Regions from separate parts of the Streptomyces sp. MK7 genome, predicted to be linked through region 2. Evidence: predicted binding sites of a transcription regulator. Region 2 holds the regulator's gene; the other holds the start of a gene.
The links. Region 2 encodes HrcA, which represses chaperone genes, less so after heat shock. Its sites were predicted from a motif close to TTNGCACTCNGNNNNNCNGAGTGCNAA; they were not measured.

Region 1: groES (co-chaperone GroES) is a predicted target of HrcA. The motif match lies at 2,121-2,147, and genes of this name have one in related genera.

The regions. Positions count from the first base shown of each region.
Region 1 covers NZ_JAVACL010000004.1:24,705-28,113, reverse strand. The annotation lists gene groL (chaperonin GroEL) at 1-1,552, opposite strand, end outside; gene groES (co-chaperone GroES) at 1,666-1,974, opposite strand; gene R2S09_RS06915 (polysaccharide deacetylase family protein) at 2,312-3,145, opposite strand; gene R2S09_RS06910 (polysaccharide deacetylase family protein) at 3,142-3,409, opposite strand, start outside.
Region 2 covers NZ_JAVACL010000003.1:305,081-308,489, forward strand. The annotation lists gene R2S09_RS06100 (MBL fold metallo-hydrolase) at 141-872, opposite strand; gene hrcA (heat-inducible transcriptional repressor HrcA) at 1,022-2,038, shown strand; gene dnaJ (molecular chaperone DnaJ) at 2,039-3,175, shown strand; gene R2S09_RS06115 (nitronate monooxygenase) at 3,390-3,409, shown strand, end outside.

The sequences.
Region 1 (3,409 bases), on a different contig from region 2:
CGGTCGTCAGCAGGAGGGAGGCGATGGAGGCGGCGTTCTCCAGGGCGGAGCGGGTGACCTTCACCGGGTCGATGACGCCGGCCTTGACCAGGTCGCCGTACTCGCCGGTGGCGGCGTTGTAGCCGCTCATCTTCTCCAGCTCGGCGACCTTGGAGACGATGACGTAGCCCTCCAGGCCGGCGTTCTCGGCGATCCAGCGCAGCGGCTCGACGGCGGCCTTGCGGACGACCGAGACACCCGTGGCCTCGTCGCCGGTCTTGCCGAGGTTGCCGTCCAGGACCTTCACGGCGTGGACGAGCGCGGAGCCACCACCGGAGACGATGCCCTCCTCGACCGCGGCGCGGGTCGCGGAGATGGCGTCCTCCAGACGGTGCTTCTTCTCCTTCAGCTCCACCTCGGTGGCGGCGCCGACCTTGATCACGCACACGCCGCCGGCCAGCTTCGCGAGGCGCTCCTGGAGCTTCTCGCGGTCCCAGTCGGAGTCCGTGTTCTCGATCTCGGCCTTGATCTGGGCGATGCGGCCCTCGACGTCCGACTTGTTGCCGGCGCCGTCGACGATCGTGGTGTCGTCCTTGGTGACGGTGACGCGGCGGGCGGAGCCGAGGACGTCCAGACCGACCTGGTCGAGCTTGAGGCCGACCTCCTCGGAGATGACGGTGGCGCCGGTGAGGATCGCCATGTCCTGGAGCATCGCCTTGCGGCGGTCGCCGAAGCCGGGGGCCTTGACGGCGGTGGCGTTGAAGGTGCCGCGGATCTTGTTGACGACCAGGGTCGACAGGGCCTCGCCCTCGACGTCCTCGGCGATGATCAGCAGCGGCTTGGAGGCGTTCGCCTGGATGATCTTCTCCAGCAGCGGCAGCAGGTCCGCGATGGAGGAGATCTTGCCCTGGTGGATCAGGATGTACGGGTCGTCGAGGACGCCCTCCATGCGCTCCTGGTCCGTCACGAAGTACGGCGACAGGTAGCCCTTGTCGAAGGCCATGCCCTCGGTGAAGTCCAGCTCCAGACCGAAGGTGTTGGACTCCTCGACGGTGATGACGCCGTCCTTGCCGACCTTGTCCATCGCCTCGGCGATGAGCTCGCCGACCTGCTGGTCCTGGGCGGACAGCGCGGCGACGGCGGCGATGTCGGACTTCTCGTCGATCGGGCGGGCCGAGGCCAGCAGTTCCTCGGAGACCGCGGCCACGGCGGCGTCGATGCCCTTCTTCAGGGCGGCCGGGGAGGCGCCGGCGGCGACGTTCTTCAGGCCCTCGCGCACGAGCGCCTGGGCGAGCACGGTGGCGGTGGTGGTGCCGTCACCGGCGATGTCGTTGGTCTTGGTCGCCACCTCCTTCACCAGCTGGGCGCCGAGGTTCTCGTACGGGTCCTCGACCTCGACCTCGCGGGCGATGGTGACACCGTCGTTGGTGATGGTGGGAGCGCCGAACTTCTTGTCGATGACGACGTTGCGGCCCTTCGGGCCGATCGTCACCTTGACCGTGTCGGCGAGCTTGTTGACGCCGCGCTCGAGGGCGCGACGGGCGTCCTCGTCGAACTTCAGGATCTTCGCCATGGCAGCGGGAGCCCTCTCGGAAATCTGGGTGGAAAAGGCGCTGCGCCCCGGGCGCCCGGCTTCTTATCGGTCGCGGGGGCCAGGGGCGCAGCTCTGAGCAGGAATCGAGGCGATTACTTCTCGATGATCGCGAGGACGTCGCGAGCCGAGAGGACGAGGTACTCCTCGTTGTTGTACTTCACCTCGGTGCCGCCGTACTTGCTGTAGAGCACGACGTCGCCGACCTTGACGTCGAGCGGAAGGCGGTTGCCGTCCTCGAAGCGGCCCGGGCCCACGGCCAGGACGACGCCCTCCTGGGGCTTCTCCTTGGCGGTGTCCGGGATGACCAGGCCCGAGGCCGTGGTCTGCTCGGCGTCGAGCGGCTGGACCACGATGCGGTCCTCGAGCGGCTTGATGGCAACCTTGGAGCTGGCGGTCGTCACGATCCGACCTCCCCCTTCGGAGATCTCACGGGGTTAACTGTCTGAGGTGGCGACCAGGTCGATCCGTCGTCGCGGGTGCCGGACCTGCCCGTCGCTGTGTTGGCACTCTCCAGGGGGGAGTGCCAGAGCCGAGACTATGACCGTCGTTAGCACTCGGTCAAGCGGAGTGCCAATTGCCTCGCGGCGCGTCGGCCGGGGGCTCGTTCTCCAAGTCGTCTGTGCGAGGTGCTGCGTCCTGTGGTGACCGGCCCTCGGGGCTGCCGCCCCCAGACCCCCGCTCCGGCCTGAACGGCCTCGTCCTCGATCCCCCCCCGGAGCCCCCGGACGGGGTGTTTCGTCACAGGTAGTCCTCCAGCCTCCCCACCGTCAGGCCCTCCTCCTGGATTCTTCGCAGGAGGCGGGTCGTGCGGGTGTGGAGGGGCGGGCCGTCGAGGTCGTCGTCGTTGGCGGCGACCAGGAGGATGTCGCCGCGGCGGAGGGAGTGGCGGCCGTGGGTGAAGTGCAGGTCGGTCTCCTTCATCGACGCGCGCCACAGGACGACCGCCGAGACCCCGCAGTGGGCGGCGGCGCTCAGGGTCGTGGTGTCGTACGCGCCGTAGGGCGGGCGGAAGAGGCGGGCGCGGACGCCGAAGCGGCCGTGGAGCTTGTCGCGCTGGCCGCAGATCTCCGCGCGCTGGGCCCGGTACGGCAGGCCGCGCAGCGACGGGTGGTCCAGACTGTGGTTCTCCAGGTCCGCGCCGGCCGAGAGCAGGCGCCCGAAGTGCCCGTAGCCCGGCCCGACGACGCTGTCGGTGAGGAACATGCCGACCGGCAGCCGCAGTTCGCGGACCATGTCGACGAATCGCGGGTCCCGCTCGGCGCCGTCGTCGTAGGTGAGGAAGACGACCCGGTCGGAGGTGTGGACGTGGTCCAGGACCGGGGGCAGGGCGGAGGCCCGCGTGGTGAGGCGCAGCGGGCGGGCCGGCGGGTGCGGAGGCGGGGACAGCGGGGCCGCGAGGCCCCAGCGGCGGTACGCCTCCCCGGCGGCCGGCGTCTCGGGCCGTACCCGTTGTGCCGCCTTGCGGCCCAGCCGTTCGATCGGGTCGACGGAGGGCGCACAGCCGGCCAGGAGCAGCAGTGCGGCCGCGAGCAGGAGCGCGGCCGTGCGCCGGGGCCACGGCCGCAGCGTCACAGGTAGTCCTCCAGCCGGGCCACCGCGAACCCCTTGGCCGTCACGTAGTTCAGGAACCGGCGCATGTCGTCGGCCATCGTGCCGTTCCACTCCTTGCGGCCCCGGAAATGGGTGAGGACGATGTCGCCGCGGCGCAGCCGCTGGTCGTCCTCGCGGAACTCCCAGTGGTCGACGAAGACCTCCTCGTTCCAGATCGGGGCGTATTCGATGCCGCAGGACTTGGCGGCGGCCAGGGTGTCCTGGTTGTAGTTGCCGTAGGGCGGG
Region 2 (3,409 bases):
GCGGGCCCGAAGGGCCCTCATTGGAAGGGCGGTGGCGGGAGACGGGTGGGAGGGGCGGGCCCGAAGGGCCCTCATTGGAAGGGCGGTGGCGGGAGACGGGTGGGCGCATTCGGGTGACGATAGGAGAAGTCCTGCGCCGATCAGCGCGACACGCCGAAGCGTGCCGCCAGGGCGTCCCGCTGGGCCCGGACGTAGGCGGCGTCCACCACCGCTCCGTGACCGGGGACGTACAGGGCGTCCTCGCCGCCCAGTGCCAGCAGCCGGTCCAGGGCGTCGGGCCACCCGGACGGCACGGCGTCGGGGCCGGCCTGGGGTTCGCCGGACTCCTCGACCAGGTCGCCGCAGAACACCACCGGACGCTCGCCCGGCACCACCACCGCCAGGTCGTGCGCGGTGTGGCCCGGGCCCACGTTCGCCAGCAGCACCTCCCGGCCGCCGTCCAGGGCGAGGGTCAGCCGGCCGGAGACCTCGCGGCCGGGCCGTACCAGGGCCGCCACCGCCTCGTCCGCCGCCCGCGCGTCCAGCCCGTTGCGCACGGCGTCCGCGCGCAGTTCCGCACGCCCGTGCACGCCGTCGAACACGGTCCGTGAGCCCTCGGCCGCGAAGACCTCCGCGTCCTCGAACCGGGCCGCCCCGAAGACGTGGTCGAAGTGCGGGTGCGTCAGCGCGAGAAGTGTCACACGGTCACCGCCGAGCTCCCGCGCCTGGGCCCGCAGCCGCGCGCCCTCCGCCAGGCTCGACCCGGCGTCCACCAGCAGCGCCGAGCCGCCGGAGACGACCAGCCCGACCGTGCAGTCCCACACCGGCAACCGCACCCGGCCGACGCCCTCCGCCAGCCGCTCCCACCCCAGCTCTTCCCAAGTCACCGTCATGCCGCGACGCTAGCCCTCCCGGCACCGGCCTGCCGGCACCAGCCTTGCCGCCGATGTACCCGACGGCCGTACACTGGGCCCGGGAATGCTGGCACTCGTATGCGCCGAGTGCCAGGCGGGAGCCGAGGAAGATTCTGGAGGTGCGCGCGATGCTCAGTGAGCGACGGCTTCAGGTGTTGCGTGCCATCGTCCAGGACTACGTCGGCACCGAGGAGCCGGTCGGCTCCAAGGCCCTCACCGAGCGGCACAACCTCGGCGTCTCCCCGGCCACGGTCCGCAACGACATGGCGGCCCTGGAGGACGAGGGCTACATCGCCCAGCCGCACACCAGCGCGGGCCGCATCCCCACCGACAAGGGCTACCGCCTCTTCGTCGACAAGCTCGCCGGGGTCAAGCCGATGACCGGGCCGGAGCGGCGCGCCATCCAGAACTTCCTCGACGGCGCCGTCGACCTCGACGACGTGGTGGCCCGTACGGTGCGGCTGCTGGCGCAGCTGACCCGGCAGGTCGCCGTGGTGCAGTACCCGTCGCTGACCCGTTCGACCGTGCGGCACGTGGAGCTGCTTGCGCTCGCGCCCGCGCGCGTGATGCTGGTGCTGATCACGGACACCGGGCGGGTCGAGCAGCGGATGATCGACTGTCCGGCCCCGTTCGGCGAGACCTCGCTCGCGGACCTGCGGGCGCGGCTGAACAGCCGGGTCGCCGGCCGACGCTTCACGGACGTGCCGCAGCTGGTGGAGGATCTGCCCGAGGGCTTCGACCTCGAGGACCGCGGGACGGTCTCCACGGTGCTGTCCACGCTCCTGGAGACCCTGGTGGAGGAGAACGAGGAGCGGCTGATGATCGGCGGCACCGCCAATCTGACCCGCTTCGCACACGACTTCCCCCTCACCATCCGGCCCGTTCTGGAGGCGCTGGAGGAACAGGTCGTCCTGCTGAAGCTGCTCGGCGAGACACAGGATCCGGGCATGACCGTGCGCATCGGTCACGAGAACGCCTACGAAGGACTCAACTCCACGTCCATCGTGTCGGTGGGCTACGGTTCGGGCGGCGAGGCAGTCGCCAAGCTCGGCGTGGTCGGACCGACCCGCATGGACTATCCGGGAACGATGGGAGCGGTACGCGCAGTGGCACGGTACGTCGGACAGATCCTGGCGGAGTCGTAAGTGGCCACGGACTACTACGCCGTTCTCGGCGTGCGTCGCGACGCGTCGCAGGAAGAGATCAAGAAGGCCTTCCGGCGGCTCGCGCGCGAGCTGCACCCGGACGTCAACCCCGATCCGAAGACGCAGGAGCGGTTCAAGGAGATCAATGCCGCTTACGAGGTGCTGTCGGACCCGCAGAAGAAGCAGGTCTACGACCTCGGCGGCGACCCGCTCTCGCAGTCCGGCGCGGCCGGCGCGGGCGGGTTCGGGGCCGGCGCCTTCGGCAACTTCTCCGACATCATGGACGCGTTCTTCGGCACCGCGTCGCAGCGCGGACCGCGCTCGCGCACCCGCCGGGGCCAGGACGCCATGATCCGGCTGGAGGTGGAGCTGGACGAGGCGGCCTTCGGCACCACGAAGGACATCCAGGTCGACACCGCCGTCGTCTGCAACACCTGCAACGGCGAGGGCGCGGCGCCGGGCACCTCCGCCCAGACGTGTGACATGTGCCGTGGCCGCGGTGAGGTCTCGCAGGTCACCCGGTCCTTCCTGGGCCAGGTCATGACCTCCCGGCCCTGCCCCCAGTGCCAGGGCTTCGGCACCGTCGTGCCGACCCCGTGCCCGGAGTGCGCGGGCGACGGCCGTATCCGCGCCCGGCGCACGCTGACGGTGAAGATCCCGGCCGGCGTGGACAACGGCACGCGCATCCAGCTCGCGGGCGAGGGCGAGGTCGGCCCCGGCGGCGGTCCGGCCGGTGACCTCTACGTCGAGATCCACGAGCTGCCGCACCCGACGTTCCAGCGGCGCGGCGACGACCTGCACTGCACGGTCACCATTCCGATGACCGCGGCGGCCCTCGGCACCAAGGTGCCGCTGGAGACCCTGGACGGCCTGGAGGAGGTCGACATCCGCCCGGGCACGCAGTCCGGCCAGTCGATCCCGCTGCACGGCCGGGGCGTCACGCATCTGCGCGGCGGCGGCCGGGGCGACCTCGTCGTCCACGTCGAGGTCCAGACCCCGAGCAAGCTCGACCCCGAGCAGGAGCGCCTGCTGCGCGAGCTGGCCAAGCTGCGCGGCGAGGAGCGGCCGCAGGGGCAGTTCCAGCCCGGGCAGCAGGGGCTGTTCTCGCGGTTGAAGGATGCGTTCAACGGTCGCTGATGTGGGCTGCCGGGGGTCTGGGGGTTGTCCCCCGGGCGGGCACAGTCAGCCCGGGCAGCAGGGGCTGTTCTCGCGGTTGAAGGATGCGTTCAACGGTCGCTGACGTGGGCTTGTGATCGGGGAGAGGCGCCCGCTGCCGGCAGTGGGCGCCTCTCGCATATGCCGGAAGTCGGCCCGATTCGGAGCCTTGAGCAGGACGTGACACCATGCGCTCATGTCCTCCGCACTGACCGA